2 regions of the Sporosarcina sp. AD_1 genome follow, and region 1 is predicted to be linked to the other one. Evidence: predicted binding sites of a transcription regulator. Region 1 holds the regulator's gene; the other holds the start of a gene.
The links. Region 1 encodes LexA, which represses DNA repair genes until DNA is damaged. Its sites were predicted from a motif close to CGAACATATGTTCG; they were not measured.

Region 1 (11,030 bases):
CTAACTGCTCGTTTCCTCCCCACAACCGCTCGCATCTCCCACTCCCCTCATCCATTTTCAACGCCAAACTTTCCTCATTCCCCCTTAGTATTCTCAAACTACCATCTGCATAATACATGCCCCGTGTGAACGTACTGATTCACTTACCTGGGATACCGCATTTGATTAGCACGGGAGTCATAGCGTCCATCAAAAAAGACTGTCCAGCGATTCAGTTTACACTGATTTCTGGACAGTCATTCTATGTCTATTATTAAAATTTAGATCCTGCGTCGCCATACTCATCAAGTAGTTCGGCAAAACTTTTATTCTTCTCTTTTTCCCGCCGTTCCCGCTTTAATTGTTCTTGTCTTTTTTCCTCTTCCGCTTTTTCTTTAGCAGACAGTTCCATCTTTGTCGCTTTTAACTTCGCTAATATGTCCTCATTTAACGCGTCTGACAGCGTCAGTTTTTCTTCTTTTTCTTTTTTTGGTGCGTGTGATTGAGTTTGTTTCTGTCTCTTTTTTGCCATATCCGTTCATGTCCCTTTCTCTATTAAGGACGCTGGACAATCGTAGCAACGCCTTGTCCGCCACCAATGCATAACGTGGCAAGTCCCGTTTTCGCGTCACGGCGTTTCATCTCGTGAAGCAATGTCACGAGTATGCGCGCACCGCTCGCACCAATCGGATGACCGAGGGCAATTGCGCCGCCATTGACATTTAGTTTTTCTTTATTGAATGACAACTCTCGGTCAACTGCCAAGGATTGAGCCGCAAATGCCTCATTGGCTTCGATCAAGTCAATTTCATCTAACCCGATCCCCGCCCGATCCAGTACATTCCTTACTGCTTGGACAGGACCAATTCCCATGATGGAAGGGTCTACGCCTGCATTCGCATTTGCTGTAATAACAGCAAGCGGTTCAATACCGAGTTCCTCTGCCTTTTCTTTCGACATGATGACAAAGGCGGCTGCACCGTCATTGATTCCCGAAGCATTGCCTGCCGTCACGCTTCCCTCTTTTTTGAAAGCAGGGCGTAGCTTTGATAATTTCTCAGCCGTTGTTCCTACTTTGACATATTCGTCCGTCTCAAAGATGATCGGATCACCTTTCCGCTGTGGAATATGAACAGGAACGATTTCTTCTTTAAACCGACCGCTTTCTATTGCCGCTGCTGCTTTCGCCTGTGAGTCCGCCGCGAATGCATCCTGCTCTTCGCGTGAGATGGTGTAACGGTCGCATAGATTTTCGGCTGTCATTCCCATATGGTAATCATTGAAAGCGCACCAAAGTCCATCCGCTATCATACTATCTACTAGTTTTTGATCTCCCATTTTGAATCCTTCTCTTGCATTTTTCATTAAGAAGGGTGCTTGGCTCATATTTTCCATGCCGCCTGCTACAATAATATCCGCATCGCCTGACACGATGGCTTGTCTCGCCAGATGGACTGCTTTCAGGCCGGAACCGCATACTTTATTGATCGTCATGGCAGGCACGGTTTCGGGCAGACCGGCTTTCACCGCAGCTTGCCTTGCCGGATTTTGGCCATTTCCAGCTTGAAGCACATTCCCCATAATGACCTCATCGACATGCTCAGGCTTGATGTTTGCCCGCTCGACTGCCTCCTTAATCACAATGGATCCGAGCTCTGCAGCCGAAACGTCTTTCAATGATCCTAGAAAAGACCCGATTGCTGTACGAACCGCACTAACAATTACTACCTCTTTCGTCATGAAAATCCCCCTCATTCTCTTTCACTTTTCCCCTGTCCTGCTTTCCAAGACCTTCCTAATTGCCGTCCCCTTTCGACGTCAAGTACAATGAAAGCGGGAGGGGAAGTTATGTTCATTTTACCAAAGAAAGTGACGATTATCGAGGTTGGACCTCGGGATGGCCTGCAAAATGAAAAAAGACAGGTGGATACCGATGACAAGTTGGCCTTCATCGACCATCTGCAGCAGGCTGGCATTGACGAAATGGAACTCACTTCATTTGTATCGCCGAAATGGGTGCCGCAAATGTCGGACGCCAAGGAGATTGTTGCTCAAACAAATCAAGTCGGCCGGCAATTTGTGCTGGCACCGAATGAAAAAGGGGCACAGCTGGCACTTGAAGCGGGAGCCAAAAGTATTGCTGTCTTTGTCGGGGTAAGTGATTCATTCAATCAAAAAAATATTAACCGTCCAACGAAAGATGCTGTTTTGGCACTTGAGCCCGTCATTAAAAACTTGAAACTGCAAAATATCTTTGTCAGAGCATGCATTTCCACCGCATTTTATTGTCCGTACGAGGGTAAAATCAATAGCAAGGATGTTCAATCGTTATGTGACTCCTTCGTTTCCATGGGAGTCGACGAATTAAGTGTCGCCGATACGGTTGGCAGAGCAAATCCAGTGGAATGCTACGAATTGTTCACGTTATTGAAGGAGACATTTTCCGACGTTTTATTGACTGCTCATTTTCATGATACGAGGAAAATGGCACTCGCCAACATTTTTGCATCCCTTCAAGCGGGAATTGACCGTTTCGATACTTCCGCAGGCGGATTAGGCGGCTGTCCGTTCGCTCCTGGAGCCACTGGCAATGTAGCAACCGAAGATGTTGTGCATATGCTCGATACATTAGGCATTCCGACAGGAGTAAGTGTAAAAAAAGTCTGTGAAGCGGTCGATCTTATTGCTCCGCATGTTTCAAGACCGATCGATTCAGGAATGTATAGATTGTATAAGAACGGCCAGTTGTAAAAGGAGCTGAGGGATTGAAGAGGCGTATCGTATATATCACCGGGTTGATCGGCAGTGTAACCACTGCCCTGCTTTCCATTCTGGGTTTCGTCGCCACGAATCGCCTGATGTATATGAAATTGAAAGACAGCGATGTCATTTTGAAGCGGGAAGTTGGCGCGAAACGGTTTGATGAGCATTGGTATGAAACTGTCCGGAAAGAAGACCTATGGGTTGATTCCCCAAATGGGTATCCGCTGCGAGCCGTCTTTCTGAAACCTCTTGACACCAAGAAGACTGTCATCATTTGCCACGGCGTCACGGAAAATAAAATCAATTCAATGAAGTATGCCCGGCTGTTTGAAAGGCTCGGTTTTAATTCTGTCGTCTATGACCATCGCCGGCATGGCGACTCAGGAGGTAAAACAACGAGCTTCGGGTATTATGAAAAGCAGGACCTGCAAGCAATTGTCCATGCTGTCCGCAAACAAATCGGCAGCGAGGCGATTTTAGGTATCCATGGTGAATCCATGGGCGCCGCCACTACCATTTTGTATGGCGGTGAATTTGAAGAAGAAGCCGACTTTTATATTGTAGATTGTCCGTTTTCCGATTTCTCGGAACAAATTCTTCATATCCTCCGAATTAACACACCGCTTCGTTCAAGAATGACACTGCGTATTGCCAATTTATTTCTAAGAATTCGTGATGGCTATACAACCACATTGGTTTCGCCTCGTGAAGTGATCGGAAATGTTTCGAAGCCCATGCTATTCATTCATAGCCTGGAGGATGACTTTATTTTGCCTGAGATGACAAAGGAATTATTCGAATTAAAGCCAGACCAGAAACGGATGAAGCTTTTTGAAAAAGGGGCGCATGCAAAATCGTTTAACGAAAACTCGGAGGCGTACGAAGAGACGATTGAAGGTTTTCTAACCGAATACCATTTGATGAATTGATTGCCCCCGTCCTGATCACAAGGACGGGGTTTTTCATGAACAATTTGGACAAGTAAAAAGCCATCTTCCTTATCAATTTTCACGATAAGAAAGATGACTTGTCCCAATTAATTGAATTATGCCAAGAAAGATATATCCATTTTATGAACACGAACATGGCCGAAGTTTGATTTGATACAATCGTTACTCCTAACGATTTACAATCATTTCTTATCATTCAACTTGTTCATTTGTGCCATCATCTGATTAATCTTCTTTTGTGAAGGTTTTTGTCCCATTTGCATCATCATCATGCGCAGCATTTGCTCATTGATTGGCGGGTTTTCTTTCAGATATTTCATCATGTATTGACGTGCCATGAAAAATCCAAGGGCCACACCAGCAATTAATGCGACGACGACAATTAGGATCCACCAAACTGTGCCCATCCGCTTTTACCTCCTTCACTTACCAAAATCAAGTTTACTCCACCATGATGGATTATACAACATCGGGATGCAATATGGCAATGACTCCATGCAAAATCGTTATTTTCCTTTCATCTACTTTTTTTATCCCCACATGTACAAAGGCCGTTCCTGAATGGCACCTTATGAATGGGGTGCATTTCAGGGACGGCCCTTTTTACGCGGTTCATTTATTACTAAAAAGAAATCATCTTTTCGGATACTAAGTGATTGGCATGTTTGACAGGCTTCAGCCATCCCCATTCACCAACACCTTCCATTACCGCAAAGTACCGGTCATGTGAACCGGATAATGCGACAAACAGATCCAAATCGAGCATTCTTGAGCCATCGCAATAGGCTTGTACAGAATAAGGGGACACCGAAATATAGATAGAACCTTTCATTGGATGCGTTAATCGATAGGTTCCTTCTTCTGCCTCGACAGAAGAAAAGTTTTTGCCTAAATGATCCATGATGGCCTGGTCAATTGTCAATTCTTCAATATGATCGCATAAGTATTGGATCTCTTGAGCTGGTTGCTGATGATTTGATTCTTCTTTTAACAGATCATAGAGCAAACGTTCCCGCCCAATGATAAATGATAGATATTCATTTTTCACTTTGTAAATTTCGTAAGATCTCACAACCATCACCCCCTTTGCTCTATCCTACACAATGTCATATGAAAAACTTGTCAGTTTGTGTTAAATAATTTCACTATTATTGTCGTATGAGTATGACAATTCAATCTATTTAATGTTTGTTGATATAATATTCCATACCCTGTTCCTATTATTTCAAACGATTCAGCATAATTTCGTAAACGCTAATAACAAAGAAGCGTTGGGATCAACTATTCCCAACGCTCCCCTGCGATTATTAACCAATCAGCTTTTTAACTTTATTAACAACATTCTCTACCGTAAAGCCATATTGCTCAATTACTGTGTCTCCAGGGGCACTTGCGCCAAATGTATCGATGCCGAGGACATCCCCTTCAGTCCCTGTATACTTGTGCCAGCCGAGCGAAGATCCCATCTCGATAGCCAGACGCTTCGTAATGGATTTAGGCAATACGGTTTCCTTATACGCTTCATCTTGCTGGTCAAACAGATTCCAGGAAGGCATGGAAACGACAGATACCTCGATTCCTTCCTTCTTTAAGCTTTCTTGTGCTTTGACTGCCAATCCTACTTCAGAACCCGTTGCGATCAAAATGGCATCTGCGGTTTCTTTGCCTGCTGGCGAAACGACATATGCACCTTTTTTCACTTGTTCCATCGCCAATTCACCGGACTTTTCGAGAACCGGCAAGTTTTGACGGGAAAGTACGAGTAATGTCGGTGTGTCTTGTGATGTGACCGCAATATTCCAGGCAGCTGAAGTTTCGTTGCCGTCTGCTGGACGAATGACGTTCAGTCCTGGCATCGCACGGTAGGAAGCCAAGTGCTCTACAGGCTCATGTGTCGGTCCATCTTCCCCTACAGCGATGCTGTCATGAGTGAAGACGTATGTGACCGGCAAGCCCATTAGCGCTGAAAGTCTAATAGCAGGTCGGACGTAATCACTAAAGACAAAGAACGTACCGCCAAATACATTCAAACCGCCATGCAGCGCCATACCATTAAGTGCCGCACCCATTCCGAACTCACGAACACCAAACCAGATATTTCGGCCAGCATAATTTCCTGGCAGGAAGTCGCCTTCCCCTTTCATTGAAGTTTTGTTAGAACCGGCCAAATCGGCACTTCCGCCAAAGAAGGATGGAAGCTTCTTAGCAATTGCATTGATGGCATCGCCTGAAGCGGAACGGGTCGCAACCGATTTGCCTGTTTCATAAGAAGGCAATGCTTCTGTGACTTCGCTTGGAATTTCATTTTGGATCGCACGTTTCAATTGCTGTGCAAGTTCTCCGTGTTCTGCTTCGTATTGAGCAAAAAGGTCATTCCAGCGTTGTTCTTCCAGCACGCCAAGACGGTCGGTCGCTTCTTTAAACGTTTCATAAACGCCATCCGGAACGTGGAAGTCTTCCTCGTAAGTCCATTTGTAGTATTCTTTTGTCAGCTTCATTTCATCTTCGCCAAGCGGCGCACCATGGACATCCGCTTTGCCTGATTTATTCGGAGAGCCGTAGCCGATGACAGTTTTTACTTCAATAATCGTCGGTCCGCCTGAGTTCGACTTCGCCTGTTCAATTGCTTTGGAGACTAAACCGATATTGTTGCCGTCTTCGACCCGGATGTAATTCCAGCCGTATGATTCAAAACGTTTTTGAATATTTTCAGTGAAGGACATATCGAGCTCGCCATCCAAAGAAATGTCATTGCTGTCATAGAGAACGATGAGTTTATCCAACTGGAGGTGGCCAGCCAATGAGATTGATTCGGCTGCTACCCCTTCCATTAGGTCTCCGTCGCCACAAAGAGCATACGTATAATGGTCAATTACGTCGTAGCCTGGTTTGTTGTATGTGGCAGCCAAATGCTTTTCAGCCATCGCCATGCCGACCGCCATTCCGATCCCTTGACCGAGTGGGCCAGTTGTCGCTTCGACGCCTGCTGTATGCCCATACTCAGGATGTCCTGGCGTCTTGGAGCCCCATTGTCTGAAGTTCTTAATTTCATCCATCGAAAGTCCGTATCCGCTAAGATGGAGCAAGCTGTAAAGCAGCATTGAGCCATGCCCTGCAGAGAGGACAAAACGATCTCGGTTGAACCATTCTGGATTCGATGGGTTATGTTTCATATGTTTGGTCCAAAGAGTGTATGCCATCGGAGCAGCTCCCATCGGCAATCCAGGGTGTCCTGAATTCGCTTTTTCAATCGCATCAATAGATAATGTGCGAATGGTATTAATGGCTAGTTGATCGATTTGTTCGGTCATGTCTGTCATCCTTCCTGTTTCCATCTCTAGTAGATCTAATTAAAGTATTCCCACTCTAGTGTAGTCAAAATGAAGGAGAAATACAAATCGAGTTTGACCGGCTTGCCGTAAAACTCAATTTCTATCACTTTATCTCAATTCAACCTGCCTTCGTTTTTCATCTTATCAATTCGGATACTTTTTATTGCGGGCATCTTTCACCTTTTGAGGTGTCACGTCGTTCCCTTCCGGATCGATCACTTTCACACTCTCAATCGTATTTCGCATGGAAGTCCGCAATGATTGCAAGTACTCCTTCCGCAAGGCTGTTTGTTCCTTTGCCTCTTCTATCGATAACCCTGTTGTCTTTGATTTGTTTGAAAGCTCGTTGATTCGTTTAATTTTGTCTTCTGATAGCATTTCTGTGGTCCTCCTAAAAAATCGAATATACCGCTATCATAAAAAGTATACAAAAACAGCAGGAAGTGCAACCATTCAGCCTTCCTGCTGTTCTTCATATTCTTTATATCTTCGGTGGACTGTCGCTTTGCTGATGGAGTGGCCAAGCCCTTTCAAAATACCTGTAATCTCTTCGAAAGTCAGTCCTTTTTTTCGCAGTGAAACAATTTCTTCCGTCGGAACGTCCAAGCGCTCACGGCCTTCGCTGTTCCCTTTGTTCTTCAAGTTCTTCTCCGGCCGGTATCCTTGTATAACTGCTCTTTTCATTCCACGTCTAATTTTCGCGTTATGAATTTTCCGCTGGTATTCTTCCACTATAGATAATATTTCTAATAACATTGTATCCATCTCATTCAATTGCAGCGGGCCACTGTCATGATTTGTAATGACAGTCGTATTTGTCTTCGCAAGCAAATGTAAAATAGCGACTCTGGCATTCCCTCTTCCCAGCCGTGTCTCGTCCTGAATCAGAACAGCTTCAATGCCTTCCCGCTTTACAAATTCAAGAAGGCTGAGCAAACCTTCCCTGTCAATATCATAGCCGCTATGCTTATCAGAGAAGGTTTGTACCAGCTCATAGCCCATCTCTGCGGCAAGTGCTGCCAGCTCTTCTTGTTGCCTTACAAGGGAAATTTCCTGCTCATTTTTTTCCGTACTCACACGAGTATATAAAACGCACCTCATCCGGCCCCTCATTATTTTCCTTCTCCAGCCAGCTCGAAATGATCCATTTCGACAGGAGCCGTTTTAACTTGAGGCACTTTCAACCGATCACCCGTTCGAATGAAAGATGAATCCAAATCATTCATAGCCATCACATCATCGATCCACTTATCAATTCTCTTGCCGTCAGACAGCACGGTGGCCAGCTGCCATAGCGTGTCGCCTTCCGATACTGTTATTTCTGTAAATACTGCTGGTTCCTTATGTTTGTAAGTTCCGATCCATGTGAATGAAATGCTTGTCGCCATGATTAAAATCAGAAATATGTATTTTTGTAAGAATCTCATTAGAACGCCCTCCTAGAATGTCTGTTCGGAATGTTTGTTCTCATTATAGGATAGGAAATTTCCCTTGTCAACCTATTTTCGAACCTCTGTTTGCCATTTAACCGAACACCTGTTATACTATCGGTAAGGAATCATTCGGTCATGTGCGTTAGCAATCTTTCGAGTATGACTAGATTAGAGGGGTGAGACGTTTGAAGAAAATTTCTAAGAGACAGCAGGACATTTTGACATTTATTAAAGAAGAAGTTCGGTTAAAAGGGTACCCGCCATCCGTACGGGAAATCGGAGAAGCGGTCGGCCTTGCTTCCAGTTCAACCGTTCATGGCCACTTGGCCAGGCTAGAGAGCAAAGGGTTCATCAGACGGGATCCGACAAAGCCAAGAGCAATTGAAATATTGGATCCGGAGGGGCTTGATGCATTAAAGCCTGGTGTTCTCCACGTTCCATTAGTCGGTAAGGTTACAGCAGGACAACCTATTACGGCAATTGAAAATATAGAAGAGTACTTTCCACTTCCGGAGACGTACGGTACTTCAGATGACCAATTATTCATGCTGGAAATTGTCGGTGACAGTATGATTGAAGCCGGCATTCTGAATGGTGACTATGTTGTCGTGAAACAGCAGCATACTGCCAATAATGGCGAAATCGTCGTAGCAATGACAGAAGAGGATGAAGCGACTGTTAAGCGGTTCTATAAAGAAAAAGATTATTTCCGCCTGCAACCAGAAAATTCATCTATGGAACCGATTATCGTCAATTCCGTGTCCATACTGGGCAAGGTAATCGGCGTCTATCGGCTGATTCATTAAAAAAGCTGTTCCCGTTGCAAATACGGGAACAGCTTTTTCTTATCGGATTAATCCTGCTTCAGCCAGTTTAGCAACGGACGCGATAATTGCCGCTTTTACATGTTCGTATGTCAATCCTCCTTGCACGTATGCCGTGTATGGGGGACGAATTGGGCCATCGGCAGTCAGTTCGATGCTGGAGCCTTGTATGAATGTTCCCGCCGCCATAATGACGTCGTCTTCATATCCAGGCATGTAAGATGGTTCTGGTGAATAGTGGGCATTGATCGGCGAGTTCTCTTGAATTGTTTTACAGAAAGCGATCATTTGTTCTGGCGTCTTAAAGTTGACTGATTGGATTAAATCAGTGCGCTTCACCTCATAATGCGGAGTTGTGTCAAATCCGTAGCTCTCCAAAAATGCCGACGTGAACAGAGCTCCCTTGACCGCTTGGCTCACTACGTGAGGAGCCAGGAAGAAACCTTGGTACATCTCTAATAACGTATCGAGGGATGCGCCTGCTTCTGCTCCGAGTCCCGGTGAAGTCATACGGTACGCACATTTCTCAATTAGATCCGCTCGGCCTGCGATGTAACCGCCTGTCCGGGCAAGTCCGCCCCCAGGATTTTTTATGAGTGAACCTGCCATCAGGTCTGCACCGATTTCCGTCGGCTCTTTCGTTTCTACAAATTCACCGTAGCAGTTGTCGACAAACACGATCAGCTCGTTATTGATCGATTTGACGAAAGAAATCATCGTTTCGATCTCGTCGATTCTGTATGAAGGGCGGCTGGAGTACCCTTTCGAGCGCTGGATTCCAATCATTTTCGTTTTCGGTCCGATCTGTCTTGCAATCTCGTCGAAATCCACTGTTCCATCGCTCTTTAAGTCAACATGCTTATATGTAATGCCAAAATCCGCAAGAGATCCGGTATCTTTTCCTTTGCCCGATACAATCGAATCCAGTGTATCGTATGGTTTGCCTGTAATATATAAGAGCTCGTCGCCTGGACGGAGGACGCCGAATAGACTGATGGAGATGGCATGCGTTCCTGATATGATTTGATTGCGGACTAGGCATGCTTCCGCTCCAAATACATCCGCGTATACTCGTTCCAGTACATCCCTGCCCGTATCGTCGTAGCCATAGCCCGTTGAACCGGTAAGATGGAAATCGCTGACCGCATTGGCGCGGAAAGCTGCCAGCACTTTTTTCTGATTAATAAAAGCGTTCTGCTCCACATCTTTGACGTATGGCGCAATCATGCCCTCCACTTCTTCGGCACGCTGCAGTAAGGTTGTTTCATCATAGGTCGTCATTTTTGTTCCTCATTCCATTAGTATTCACTACATTATCTTAACAGTCTAGTTGCGCACGTCAAATAGAAACGGCATAATACGTAAGGGCCTGTTTATTTATAGAGGAGGAGAAAGAATGGCGTGGGAAGTTTTCAGCTTGATCGGCACAGCAGCATTCGCCATTTCCGGCGCTCTGGTCGCAATGGAAGAGGATTATGATCTATTTGGTGTCTATATATTAGGAATGGTCACTGCTTTTGGAGGAGGCGCGGTTCGGAATCTATTAATTGGCGTTCCGATTTCGGTGCTATGGGATCAACATTTCTTATTTATTGTCGCAACTGTACTAATCTTAATCGTATTTTTCTATTTAAAGTACATCCTGCACCATTGGAATCGATGGGGCACTTATTTTGATGCAATCGGGCTCGCTGCCTTTGCTATACAAGGGGCTATGCTTGCTGTCCGTTTGGATATGACCTTGTTTGC
Region 2 (11,030 bases), 140 kb from region 1:
TCATAGGAAAACGTGACATCGCGAAATTCGATAGTCCCTTCTTGGATCGGTTGCTTCGCTTGATCCGTCTGGCTCGGTTCCATATCCGTATCATCCATCAATTTGAATACGCGGGATGCAGAAACAAGCGCTTGCTGGAAAATGGATAGACGCTGCATCACTTGCTGAACTGGCTGGAACAACCGGCCGATTAACGTAGTGAACGCATAGATGATCCCTACATCAACGGCACTTTCTAAAGACATAAAACCGAAATAGCCGAGGACGAAAACGATCGCAATAGCGTACAGCAAATCGATGAATGGTCCAAGCAACACGCTGTCGAACTTAATATTCCGCATGCCGGCCCGGTAATGCCCTTCATTGATATCATCGAATTCCTTCGCCAGCCGTTCCTCTTGCCGGAACGCCTGAATCATACCCATGCCAGACAGCGACTCCGCTATTTTGGCATTCAATTGGCTGAGCCGCTCACGGATGTCTTGATAGAAATCCGCACTGTAACGGCGATAGACAATAACGATGATCATAAATAACGGCAGCAATGCCATAGACATGAACGCAAGTTTGACATTAAGGGAGAACAGCGCAAAGTAAACGCCAATGATGACAAAAATCGCTTGCAGGAACGTAACGATTACACTGACAAACATTTCCTTGATCGACTCGGTGTCGTTTGTTACCCGTGATACGATACTGCCTGCAGGTGTTTTGTCAAAGTAGCGCATGCCGAGTCCTTGCACTTTTGTAAATACATCAATCCGCATTTGCTGAATGACCTTCAAGGCAATCGCCTGGAACCGTAGCGATTGGAAATACGAGACAACGACTATGAACAATTGAAGCCCGATATAAATAAGCGCCAGTGCCATAACTTCTTTCTTCGGAAAATCGAGCGGCGTCAAATAATTATCGATAAATGATTGGATGAGCAACGGTCCTACAATGCTTCCTGTGACTGTCAAGACGAGCAGTACCAGTGCGACCGTAATACTTGCCTTATGAGGAATAGCGTATCTCAATAAACGCTTGAATACGATCCACTGATCCTTCGCTGTCAGTTTTGGCTGTTTTTCAATGGACATTATTCCTCACCCCCTTGTTCAACGAGCACTTCGAGTTGCTGCAAGTCATACATTTCTTTATACTTGCCCCCTAGTGCAATCAATTCATCATGAGTACCAGCCTCGATAATAGTCCCTTCTTCCAAGACGATGATTTTATGGGCGTGTTGGATGGCACTCAGGCGGTGAGACGTAATGATTGTCGTTTCACCGGTACGTGTCTGCTTCAATGCCTCCAGAATGGCTTCCTCTGTCTTTGCATCTACTGCTGATAACGAATCGTCCAAAATCAATAACTCGGGCTGCATGATCAGGGCGCGGGCAATGGAAATCCGCTGTTTCTGTCCACCCGACAGGGAAACACCACGTTCTCCGACGACGGTTTCATAGCCTTCTGCAAATCCCAAAATATCCTCATGGATGTAGGCGAGCCGTGCTGCTTCGTAAACTTTCTCACGGTCAACCTTTGGATTGGTGAATGCGATATTTTCTGCCACAGTCGTCGAAAAGAGGAAGTGGTCTTGCGGCACGTATCCAATGGAACTCCGTAAACTTTGCTGTTTGTATTGGTTGATTGGATGTCCGCCGTACACGATGCTTCCTTTGTATCCTTCAAACTCCCGTAGTAAAAGCTTCAAGATGGCGGTCTTCCCTGATCCGGTCTTGCCGACAATCCCGAGTGTCTCTCCCCGTCTCAATGTAAAATGCACATTACGCAAGGCGGGTGCTTCATCCTCCGGAAACGTGAATTCATCGATATCAAAATGCAAATCACCTTCAGGCCGATCAGCAATCGCGCCTGCCACGTCTTGAATTTCAGGCGTAATGGAGAGAAGCTCTGAAATGCGGCTGTACGAGGCGTTCCCGCGTTCCACGATATTGAATAGGAAGCCGAACGCAAGCATGGGCCATATCAACAGCCCAAGGTATGTACTGAATGCCACCATATCCCCGATTGACATATCTCCCGCAATGATAAGTTTCGTTCCGAAAAAGAACGAAAGTATATAGGAAATTGCGAAAATTCCAGTGATCGTCGGATCAAATAATGCATCGATTTTGGCCACTCTCATGTTTTTTTCTACTACATCCGTTGATAGCTCCGTAAAATCCTGGATGTCTTCCTTTTGCTGTCCAAATGTCTTGATTACCTTGATGCCCGAAATGCTTTCCTGCGTCTTATCATTCAAGCTTGAAAAAGCTTCCTGGGCAAAACGGAATTTCTTTCGGAGCAGCCGTCCATAGTAACTTGTCAGGAAAATCATGAACGGAAATGGAATTAATGCGATCACAGTCAATTTCCAGTTGATCGTCAAGGCCATCGTCAAAATAACGAAACCGCCAGTCGAAATCGAGTCGACGAGTGTCAAGATCCCCATCCCGGCTGTCTGTTGTACAGCATTGATGTCATTTGTCGCATGTGCCATTAAATCCCCGACTCGGCGTTTTTGATAAAACGACGGTGACATCCTCGTAAAATGATTAAATAATTTTTCCCGCATCGTCCTCGATAGCAGGACGGCGGATCCGAAAATCATGACACGCCAATAATAGCGCGATATGTACATTAGCACGCCTGCCGCTGCCAAGATGATCAGCCATTTGATCAGTTCGGAAGAGCTTAACGTCCCTTTTGTAATATCATCGACAATAAAACCGATGATCTTCGGTGGCAGCAACTGCAGCAAGGAAACGAATACAAGCGCAGCAATGCCGAGACCGTACTGCTTCCTACGCTGCTTAAAAAACCAGCTTAGCTGAACTAAAACTTTCACATGACTCCCCCTACCCTTTTCTCTCTCTTTCTATGTTGTCCTCAAATAGTCTACCAAAAGTCTGAACAATAGAAAAGGTACGAAACTTAAATTATTCGATTTCTGAAATACTTTTTATATCGACAAACGGCACGCAATGTGCCTTCCCTGGTTCCATGCCGATTTGAAGCACCCCTTGCAGGCTGTCGGTCTTCTGGATGAACCCTTGCGCCTTTTTGACATCTTCCCCCTGCCAAAACTCAATAGAGACCGGCGTCCCCTCTTCCATTGCGTTGCTAATCTTATAATCCCATTCCTCCAGCTGTTGCTCATCCGGCGTGTCCCTTACCAGCTTTCCATCTTCTGCCTGCCAATCCCGCAACTGCTGAATATGCTCTGGAAGCATCATAGCTGTCCATTTAATGTTTCCTCGATCCCGAATCATTGTTGTTAGCTCCTTCCTGTAATTGGCAGTCATATGATATGATAATGAATAATAGAAAGAGAGGTGCCCATCATGCCGCTGGATGTGACAACCTTCATCCTGACCATAATTTTCGCTTTTGTCCTCTTTTCTTTTGTCCTGCTCTGGGTCGTCCGCAGCGCCATTCATTCCTCCGGCTTAATGGAGAAAATTGAAAAGCTAGAAGAGGATCTGGCCGACCTAAAAAAATCGCAACGGGACTAACCGATGTCTTTCATTCCTGCAACCCCTTTCCGACTGTCTGTTGCTACGCATTTGGAAAGTACTTTTATCATTCATTGACAAGCGCCTTGCCTAATAGAAAAGGAGGTAGGAAAAGCAGTGTAAGTCTTCTCTTTTCATCAAAGAACCAATTTGATTGAAAAGGGGCTGCAAATGAATGAAACATCGATCTTTCCGTTTTTTATGGATGGGCCAGGCGATTGCCGATTGCGGTGACATATTCTACATCGTGGGGCTGATTGCCATTTTATATGGGCAGTCCAATTCGCCGTTCGTGCTCGCTCTCGTTCCATTCGTCAATATGATGGGACGCTTTGGAAGCGGCTTCCTTTCTCCGCTTCTGATGAACCGCTTTCCGCTAAAAAGATTGCTCGTCGCGTCCCAAGCATTGAAAACAATCGTGCTTTGGTCACTGGCGTTCTACGCCTCCGGAGCGACAAGTGTGGCTGTCTTGTTAAGCTTTGCGTTTGCCATCGCGTTTCTTGACGGCTGGGCGGCTCCCGCAAGCCATGCCATGTTGCCGCGGCTTGTGCCAAAGGAGGAATTGGTGAAGGCCAACAGTTTCTTCTCTGTCGTGTCCGAAACCGTCAATTTAGGCGCCTGGGCTGTAGGCGGAGGCATTGTCGCGTTGACCACGGGCCCAATCGCGATACTGTTGACAGGCACGCTGTATCTATTTGCCATCGCCCTGCTTGCCGGAATTTCTGATCCTGTCAAATTTACTCTGCCCAAAGGGGAAGAAAAGGCCACGGGTGAATTGACGGCAGGCTGGCGTCTTGTATGGAAGCGCCCTTTATATCGGACACTGCACATTCTCATTGCGCTGGAAGCACTGGCTAACGTCGTCTGGATCGCCTCCATCCTCTATGTGTTTGTGACGGAAGTGCTCGCCAAAAACGAGGCTTGGTGGGGATATATCAACACAGCCTTCTTCATCGGCATGCTGGCGGGCGGCATCCTGTGTGCACGTTTTGCATCACGTATCGAAAGTTCCTTGCAACGGACCATTTTGGTGTCCTCTTTCGGCATCAGCCTGCTGACCGCTCTTTTTGGGATGACAGCCTGGCCGTGGTTCGCCCTTGTTCTCGTCGGATGCACGGGCGTATTTCAGCAGTGGAAAGGCATTTCAATTGATACGTGTTTGCAAAAAGCGGCTTCGGCGGAAGAATTGCCTGCCATCTATGCCGTGCAGCAAACCATCGTATCCATTTTGTTCGCTGCGGGATCCTTGGCTTTCGGGGCAATTGTGGAATGGGCTGGTGCACGTTTTGTGTATATGCTGGCCGCCGCTTTGCTTACCCTTTCGGCTCTCTGTGCATGGAGATATCGCCGCCACCTGCAAATGAATTGACACTTCGGCCGTCCGGCAGCTTTCCGGACGGTCTTTCTATCTATAATGCCCGCCGATGAGTTTGGCCCGATGGACCGCTGTTCCCGCCTCTGTATAGGACACCGCCCGCAATACCGCAGTGGAACCGTATTTATTGCGCAGCGTATCCATCGTGGCACCGAGCTTGCGATCCCGCCATTTCCGTTCATCGAAAAAACTGAGCTGCATGGAGTGCTCATCCTCCAAATTCGTCAAGCTGATGCCCAGCCGCCGAACCGCACGTCCGTCATGGAAACGGTCAAACAGCTCCGTGCATATCCGATAGATCCCCATCGTGTCATTGATCGATTCACTCACCGAAGCCGAGCGGCTGAATCCGCCACCAAGCGAACGCTTGGAATAAGCGACAGACAGGTGAACGGTACGCCCCGCTTTTCCCGCCTCCCGGGCCCGCTTGGCGACATCCTCGCACATTTCGAGCAGGACCGCCAGCACATCTTCACGCTTTTCATAGTCCCTAAACAGCATCTGGCCTTTCCCATAGCTGATCTGTCCTTCGACGAGCGGAGCTGTATCGACGCTTGAAAAATCGAGTCCGTGGGCATGATGGTATAATTGATTTCCCATGATGCCGAATTTTTTCTCCAGCTGCTCCAAAGAGGCATGGGCCAGATCGCCGACAGAGAAGATGCCCATATTGTTTAACGTCTTTTCCAGCCGGCCGCCGATGCCCCACATTTTGCTGAGCGGCGCGATCGGCCAAAGCTTTTCGGGTACGTCCTCGTATGTCCAGCGGGCAATGCCCGTCTTTTTCGCTTCCAAATCCAAGGCGAGCTTTGACAGCAGCATATTCGGTCCGATGCCGCAGGCGGACGGCAGCTGGAATTGCTCAGCCAGCTCGTCTTGGATGCGCTGCACCGTATCCTCCAGCGGCCCCCACAGCCGCTCCGTACCTGTCAAATCGACAAAACTTTCATCGACGCTGTATACATGAATGGCTTCTTTCGGAACAAAGCGATTCAAATGGCGCGTAATGGCCATGGACACATCCAGATAAAATCCCATTTTCGGCTCAATTAACCGGATGCTCGGATCATCCGGAATTTCAAATAATCGCATGCCAGTCTTGATGCCGAATTCTTTTTTCAAGGGCGGAGAGGCGGCAAGGATGACACCGCCCTTGCGTTCCATATTCCCTACCACCGCAATCGGCGTCTCCATGACATCCAGCCCTTCGATGGCCGCCGCGCAGCTCGCATAAAAACTTCTCATGTCCAGGCAGACGATCTGCCGGTTCGGTAAATTTTCATACATCACGCATCCCTCCTACGAACAATCGTTCTCTTTATAATATACCCCGAACACTTGTCCGTATTCAAGGTTTTTTATTTCCAGCTCTGTAAAACATGGGATATGGAAGAAAAACATCATATTTTCCCATAAAAAAACGCCTTCCCTCAAGAGAGGAAAGACGTTCGGTTATTGAAGCTGGTCGGGTACTTTGAAAGGATCGATATCATTAAAATAGCTATATGTAGCATTCAATTTTTGTCTCGCTCGATAGGAAGTACCATCGCGGAATGACCGCATATCCGCAGACATTTTAAAGCTCGTCACATAAGAAGTGCTCTTATTGAATGTGATAACTAAATCCATTTTATAAATGATCAGGAAGCCGTCTTCCTGAGGTCCGAGATCCGGTACGAGCTGTTTAAATTTCTCGAATTGCTTCCGATTCAAACTTAATGTCAATGCATACCCGTATTCGATGGGTTCCAGGATGAAATCATCCTTGAATTCATCAAACAGGGAAAGATCGAGCGTCGGGTTGGAACGGGAAACGAGAGTGCCAAATAATTTTTCGAGTGATTCCGAGGACGCTTCCTCCCACTCTTTACTGTTTTCATCGGAAACAAAATTCCGATCGCCCAAACGATAGAGATTCATTTTGTATGATTTGATACCTCGGGGCTGTACAAGTGTCTCTTGATGTATTTTCATAGGATTCAAGAAAGCATCTGTTTGAATATCGAATTTGGCGCCGCTTTTTTCAGGATTTTCAAAATCCCCATCATGAACCGTCACTTTATAATCATCATAGACGATATGTGAATGGACCGCGTCCAAAGATGACGCCATTTCCTTCTTTGACTTGTCCAATAGACGTTCAGCCGTCATTTTTTCTGTCGCTCCGCTGGAATTGCAAGCGGCAAGGAGCAGAACGAGCGTGCCGATCGTCAAGGATTTAACTAATTTTTTCACGAAAAACTCCCTCTCTACAAAACCTATGTTCATTCTACTGGAAAATGGCTGCTTCATCAATCCATTAGACGGAAATTCAATAGATGAGGTTGCAGAGGCTTGTGCAGGAGAGTGCCGCTACAAGTTGCAGAAAACTTGTACCACTACTAGAGGCAGCCTTCCAAATGGGAGAGAAACGCCGCAGCTCCGCGGCGTCTCAAACCCTGAGGAGAAAGCACATGTACCCACTTATTCCCTCTTCCCAAATGTCCACCTATCAGTCATGAAACGGTCAATAGTTGCGATATCCGGCTCATAGCCAATGCCGGGACCGTCCGGCACGTTGATGTAGCCGTCCTCCATGACGACCTCCGGCTGGATAATATCCTTTTCCCAATAGCGAGAAGAAGCAGCCGTATCGCCTGGAAGAATAAAATTCGGCAAGGAGGTGAGAGCGATGTTATGCGCTCGGCCAATTCCAGCCTCGAGCATGCCTCCACACCAGACCGGAATTCCTTGTTCCATGCAGTAATCATGAATCTTTTTCGCCTCTGTCAAACCGCCGACACGGCCGATTTTAATATTGATGATTTTCGTGCTGCCAAGCTCCACCGCCTTGCGCGCATCTTCCAAAGAATGAATGCTTTCGTCAAGGCAAATCGGTGTTTTTAGCTCTTTTTGCAAAATCGCATGATCAATAATGTCATCCGAAGCGAGCGGCTGTTCAATCATCATAAGATTGAACTCATCAAGGCGCTGTAAAAGCGCTGTATCCGCAAATGTATACGCAGAATTAGCATCTGCCATTAAGGCAATGTCCGGGAAGGATTGCCGGAGTACCGACAGAATCTCAATTTCCTTGCCGGGTTTTATTTTCACCTTAATGCGCTTGTAGCCTTCCTGCAAATGGTGCCGGACGACTTCCGTCAGCTCCTCAACGCTTTGCTGTATGCCGATGCTGATGCCGACCTCGATCTGCTGGCGGGTGCCGCCTAATGCTTTGGCCAGTGGCATGCCCTGCTGCTTTGCGTACAAATCCCAAACAGCACCTTCGACTGCCGCTTTCGCCATATTGTTTTTCCGAATTGGTGAAAAGAGTCCACTCACTTCATCAGGATGCGCAAGATCGGCATCCAGCAAAATCGGAATGAGAAAGTCACGAATCATATGCCAATTCGTTTCGACCGTCTCCTCACTATACCAAGGCGCATCGAATGCAACCGATTCGCCCCATCCGCTGCGGCCGGATCCGTCTTTTATTTCAATCAATAAAAAATGCTTGTCCTGCATTGTGCCGAAACTTGTCGTAAACGGCTGTTTCATCTTCATTTTCATCCGTCTGACAATAATTTCTCGAATGTCCATGCTACTCCCCCCGTTTCATCACAAAGGTATCGTTCCTCGGCGAACCAATTGATAATAACAGATGCCTTCCTCATTGTCCGAACGCCTGACACCGACAGCCGCATAACCATCCGCAAACAGCTGCTGAAAAATCGCCCGCAGCTGCATCCGCCAATCATACGCAAGCGAAGGTTCTGTCTTCTTCAAATGTTGAATATTGGACGGAACTGGAATTTCGTAGCCGTCCGCACCTGAGCGAAACTGCCCCGCAACTTCCCTAATTTGCGGTTGGCCGCTCGCTGTATAAGAAATGCTGCAAGGACGCTCGAATTGAATTTCATCCGGCGTCCAAGCCGACTGCACCCGCTCGCTCCGGACCCACCATTCCACTTTGAAACGATCCGATGGCAAGCCTTGATTCAAACCGTCCGCCATCTCCCCGTACCAATTTTCAAGATAAGTGGAACAGATTCCATGCAGCTTCGCCAAATTTAAATAGGCATTGCGGCTTTCCAGCGGATCATAAGTCCAGACGATTAACTCATAGCCCATTTGCTCGGCTTCAATCAGCTGCCTCTCCTTCAACTTTCTTCCAATGCCTTGGGAACGATAATCCGGATCAATCCCAAGCATGTGAGAACATAAAAAGACAGATCCATTCCGAAAACCCGGAAAGCTGTATGAAAATCCAATCAGGCGGTCCTCATCAAACGCGCCGATGAGCAAGCCGCCATTTTGAATGGCCGTATAGAGCTGGTGAAGCGGGACGGACGCAGATTGCCACACTTTCTCTTCCAGCGGCTTAATCAAATGCACTTCTTCAATTGTGGTCAGTTTTCGAATGGCTACTTCCATACATCAGCCACCTTTCACGTAGAATGAAACTACCTTTACTCAGACAGATTCACGCGCCAGCCGAATGGATCCTCCAGTTTACCCGTTTGGATGCCGGTGATCGTATCGTAAATCCGTTGCGATAAAGGCCCGATTTCTCCGTTGTTAATCGTCATTTTCTCGCCTTTCCAGAAAAGCTCGCCAATCGGAGAAATGACAGCAGCTGTACCTGAACCGAAAGCCTCTTCTAACGTCCCTGCCTGGGAAGCCGCATGCAATTCTTCCATAGAGAGTTTACGTTCACTCACCGGGACATCCCAATGACGAAGCAATTCGATGACGGATTTTCGCGTTACACCTTCCAAAATACTGCCGTTCAAGGAAGGAGTGACAATTTCACCGTCTATTTTAAAGAAGACATTCATCGCCCCGACTTCCTCGATATAATGGCGTTCTTTCCCATCCAGCCACAGCACTTGGGAGTAGCCGTTTGCTTCAGCAATTTCTTGCGCTTTCATCGCGCCGGCATAGTTTCCTGCCGTTTTGGCGCTACCTGTACCGCCCGCAACCGCACGGACAAATTCGGATTCAACCGCAATCTTCACCGGATTCATCCCTTCTTTATAATACGCCCCGACAGGCGACAGGATGATCATGAACGTATAGGTCGCAGAAGGTGCGACACCTAAATAAGGCTGCGTGGCAAAGATAAACGGCCGTATGTATAAAGATGTGCCTTCCTTATTCGGTATCCAATCCTTATCGACTCGAATGAGTTCTTTCAATGCATTAAGCGCAAATTTCTCATCAATTTCAGGCATGCAAAGTCGATCATTCGATCGGTTCAGGCGTTTCAAGTTTTCTTCCGGTCTAAACAGAACCACGTCTTGGTCCTCCGTCACATAGGCTTTCAACCCTTCGAATACAGTTTGTCCATAATGAAAGACAATAGCTGCCGGATCCAGGCTAATCGGTTCATATGGTTTGATTTTCGCATCATGCCATCCTCTGCCCGCTGTATAATCCATCGTAAACAGATGATCCGTAAAGACGGTGCCGAATGCGAGCTGGTCGGTTGCCGGCTTCTCTTTTGGATGCTTGGTCAGTTCAATCGTCAGCTGTAAATCGTTCATTCGAATTCCTCCAATTCATATAATCATTCCATTATACACGGATTTTTTCGATTCGACAGACAACCGCGTTTTTGAGTATGCTAAAAACGAGCAGGCTTGATTGCCAGCTCGTTAGCCTTCTTCCGTTTAGGAATACCTTTCACCAATCCATCCATCCATCCTCTTCAACTCCGAATTTAAGAGTGAATGCGCTGGCGGAAAGATCATAATGGCTTACTGATTCGAAAAAAACCGTTTGGATTTCTTTCACTGCGGCTGCAGTTGCCTCTTGATTTATCAGTATATATTTGACCCGAATATCGTCTTTTGAATAGACCGCAAGCAACATTTGATATTCAAAACCTCTTTCTTTTAACCCATCGTCTATCGCGCTTGTAACGGACCATCCTCTCGGAAAAGCAAAGTAGAGATTTCTTCAGCATCTTGCAAATTCTTATTATGCTCTGCTAGTATGGCGGAACGCATCGAGGAATCGTAAGAGGAAGTCATGCGGATCTCCTTAATCAAAAGAATCCCTGCACTGACAAGCATGATAGCTCCAAGTAAAGCGATTTTGCCTTTTCGTATCCGGGGCACTTCCTTTTTAACAGTACTATACGAATAGAATATAGATTGTATACTCAC

Region 2: a site for LexA is predicted at 6,184-6,197, ahead of ACSW3C_RS05085 (Y-family DNA polymerase). Genes of this name have one in related genera too.

The regions. Positions count from the first base shown of each region.
Region 1 is NZ_JBPVIR010000002.1:216,727-227,756, reverse strand. Features, by position in the region: gene ACSW3C_RS04345 (hypothetical protein) at 1-67, opposite strand, end outside; gene ACSW3C_RS04340 (YqkE family protein) at 254-511, opposite strand; gene ACSW3C_RS04335 (acetyl-CoA C-acetyltransferase) at 535-1,719, opposite strand; gene ACSW3C_RS04330 (hydroxymethylglutaryl-CoA lyase) at 1,828-2,730, shown strand; gene ACSW3C_RS04325 (alpha/beta hydrolase) at 2,745-3,671, shown strand; gene ACSW3C_RS04320 (YneF family protein) at 3,875-4,099, opposite strand; gene sirA (sporulation inhibitor of replication protein SirA) at 4,315-4,764, opposite strand; gene tkt (transketolase) at 5,000-7,003, opposite strand; gene ACSW3C_RS04305 (DUF896 domain-containing protein) at 7,169-7,402, opposite strand; gene ACSW3C_RS04300 (YneB family resolvase-like protein) at 7,478-8,137, opposite strand; gene yneA (cell division suppressor protein YneA) at 8,137-8,451, opposite strand; gene lexA (transcriptional repressor LexA) at 8,643-9,263, shown strand; gene ACSW3C_RS04285 (methionine gamma-lyase family protein) at 9,303-10,562, opposite strand; gene ACSW3C_RS04280 (trimeric intracellular cation channel family protein) at 10,678-11,030, shown strand, end outside.
Region 2 is NZ_JBPVIR010000002.1:358,480-369,509, reverse strand. Features, by position in the region: gene ACSW3C_RS05110 (ABC transporter ATP-binding protein) at 1-1,079, opposite strand, end outside; gene ACSW3C_RS05105 (ABC transporter ATP-binding protein) at 1,085-2,839, opposite strand; gene ACSW3C_RS05100 (YolD-like family protein) at 2,931-3,263, opposite strand; gene ACSW3C_RS05095 (hypothetical protein) at 3,336-3,506, shown strand; gene ACSW3C_RS05090 (MFS transporter) at 3,682-4,875, shown strand; gene ACSW3C_RS05085 (Y-family DNA polymerase) at 4,912-6,168, opposite strand; gene ACSW3C_RS05080 (DUF6612 family protein) at 6,334-7,116, opposite strand; gene menC (o-succinylbenzoate synthase) at 7,345-8,460, opposite strand; gene ACSW3C_RS05070 (GNAT family N-acetyltransferase) at 8,479-9,294, opposite strand; gene ACSW3C_RS05065 (branched-chain amino acid aminotransferase) at 9,330-10,406, opposite strand; gene ACSW3C_RS05060 (hypothetical protein) at 10,546-10,734, opposite strand; gene ACSW3C_RS05055 (hypothetical protein) at 10,770-11,030, opposite strand.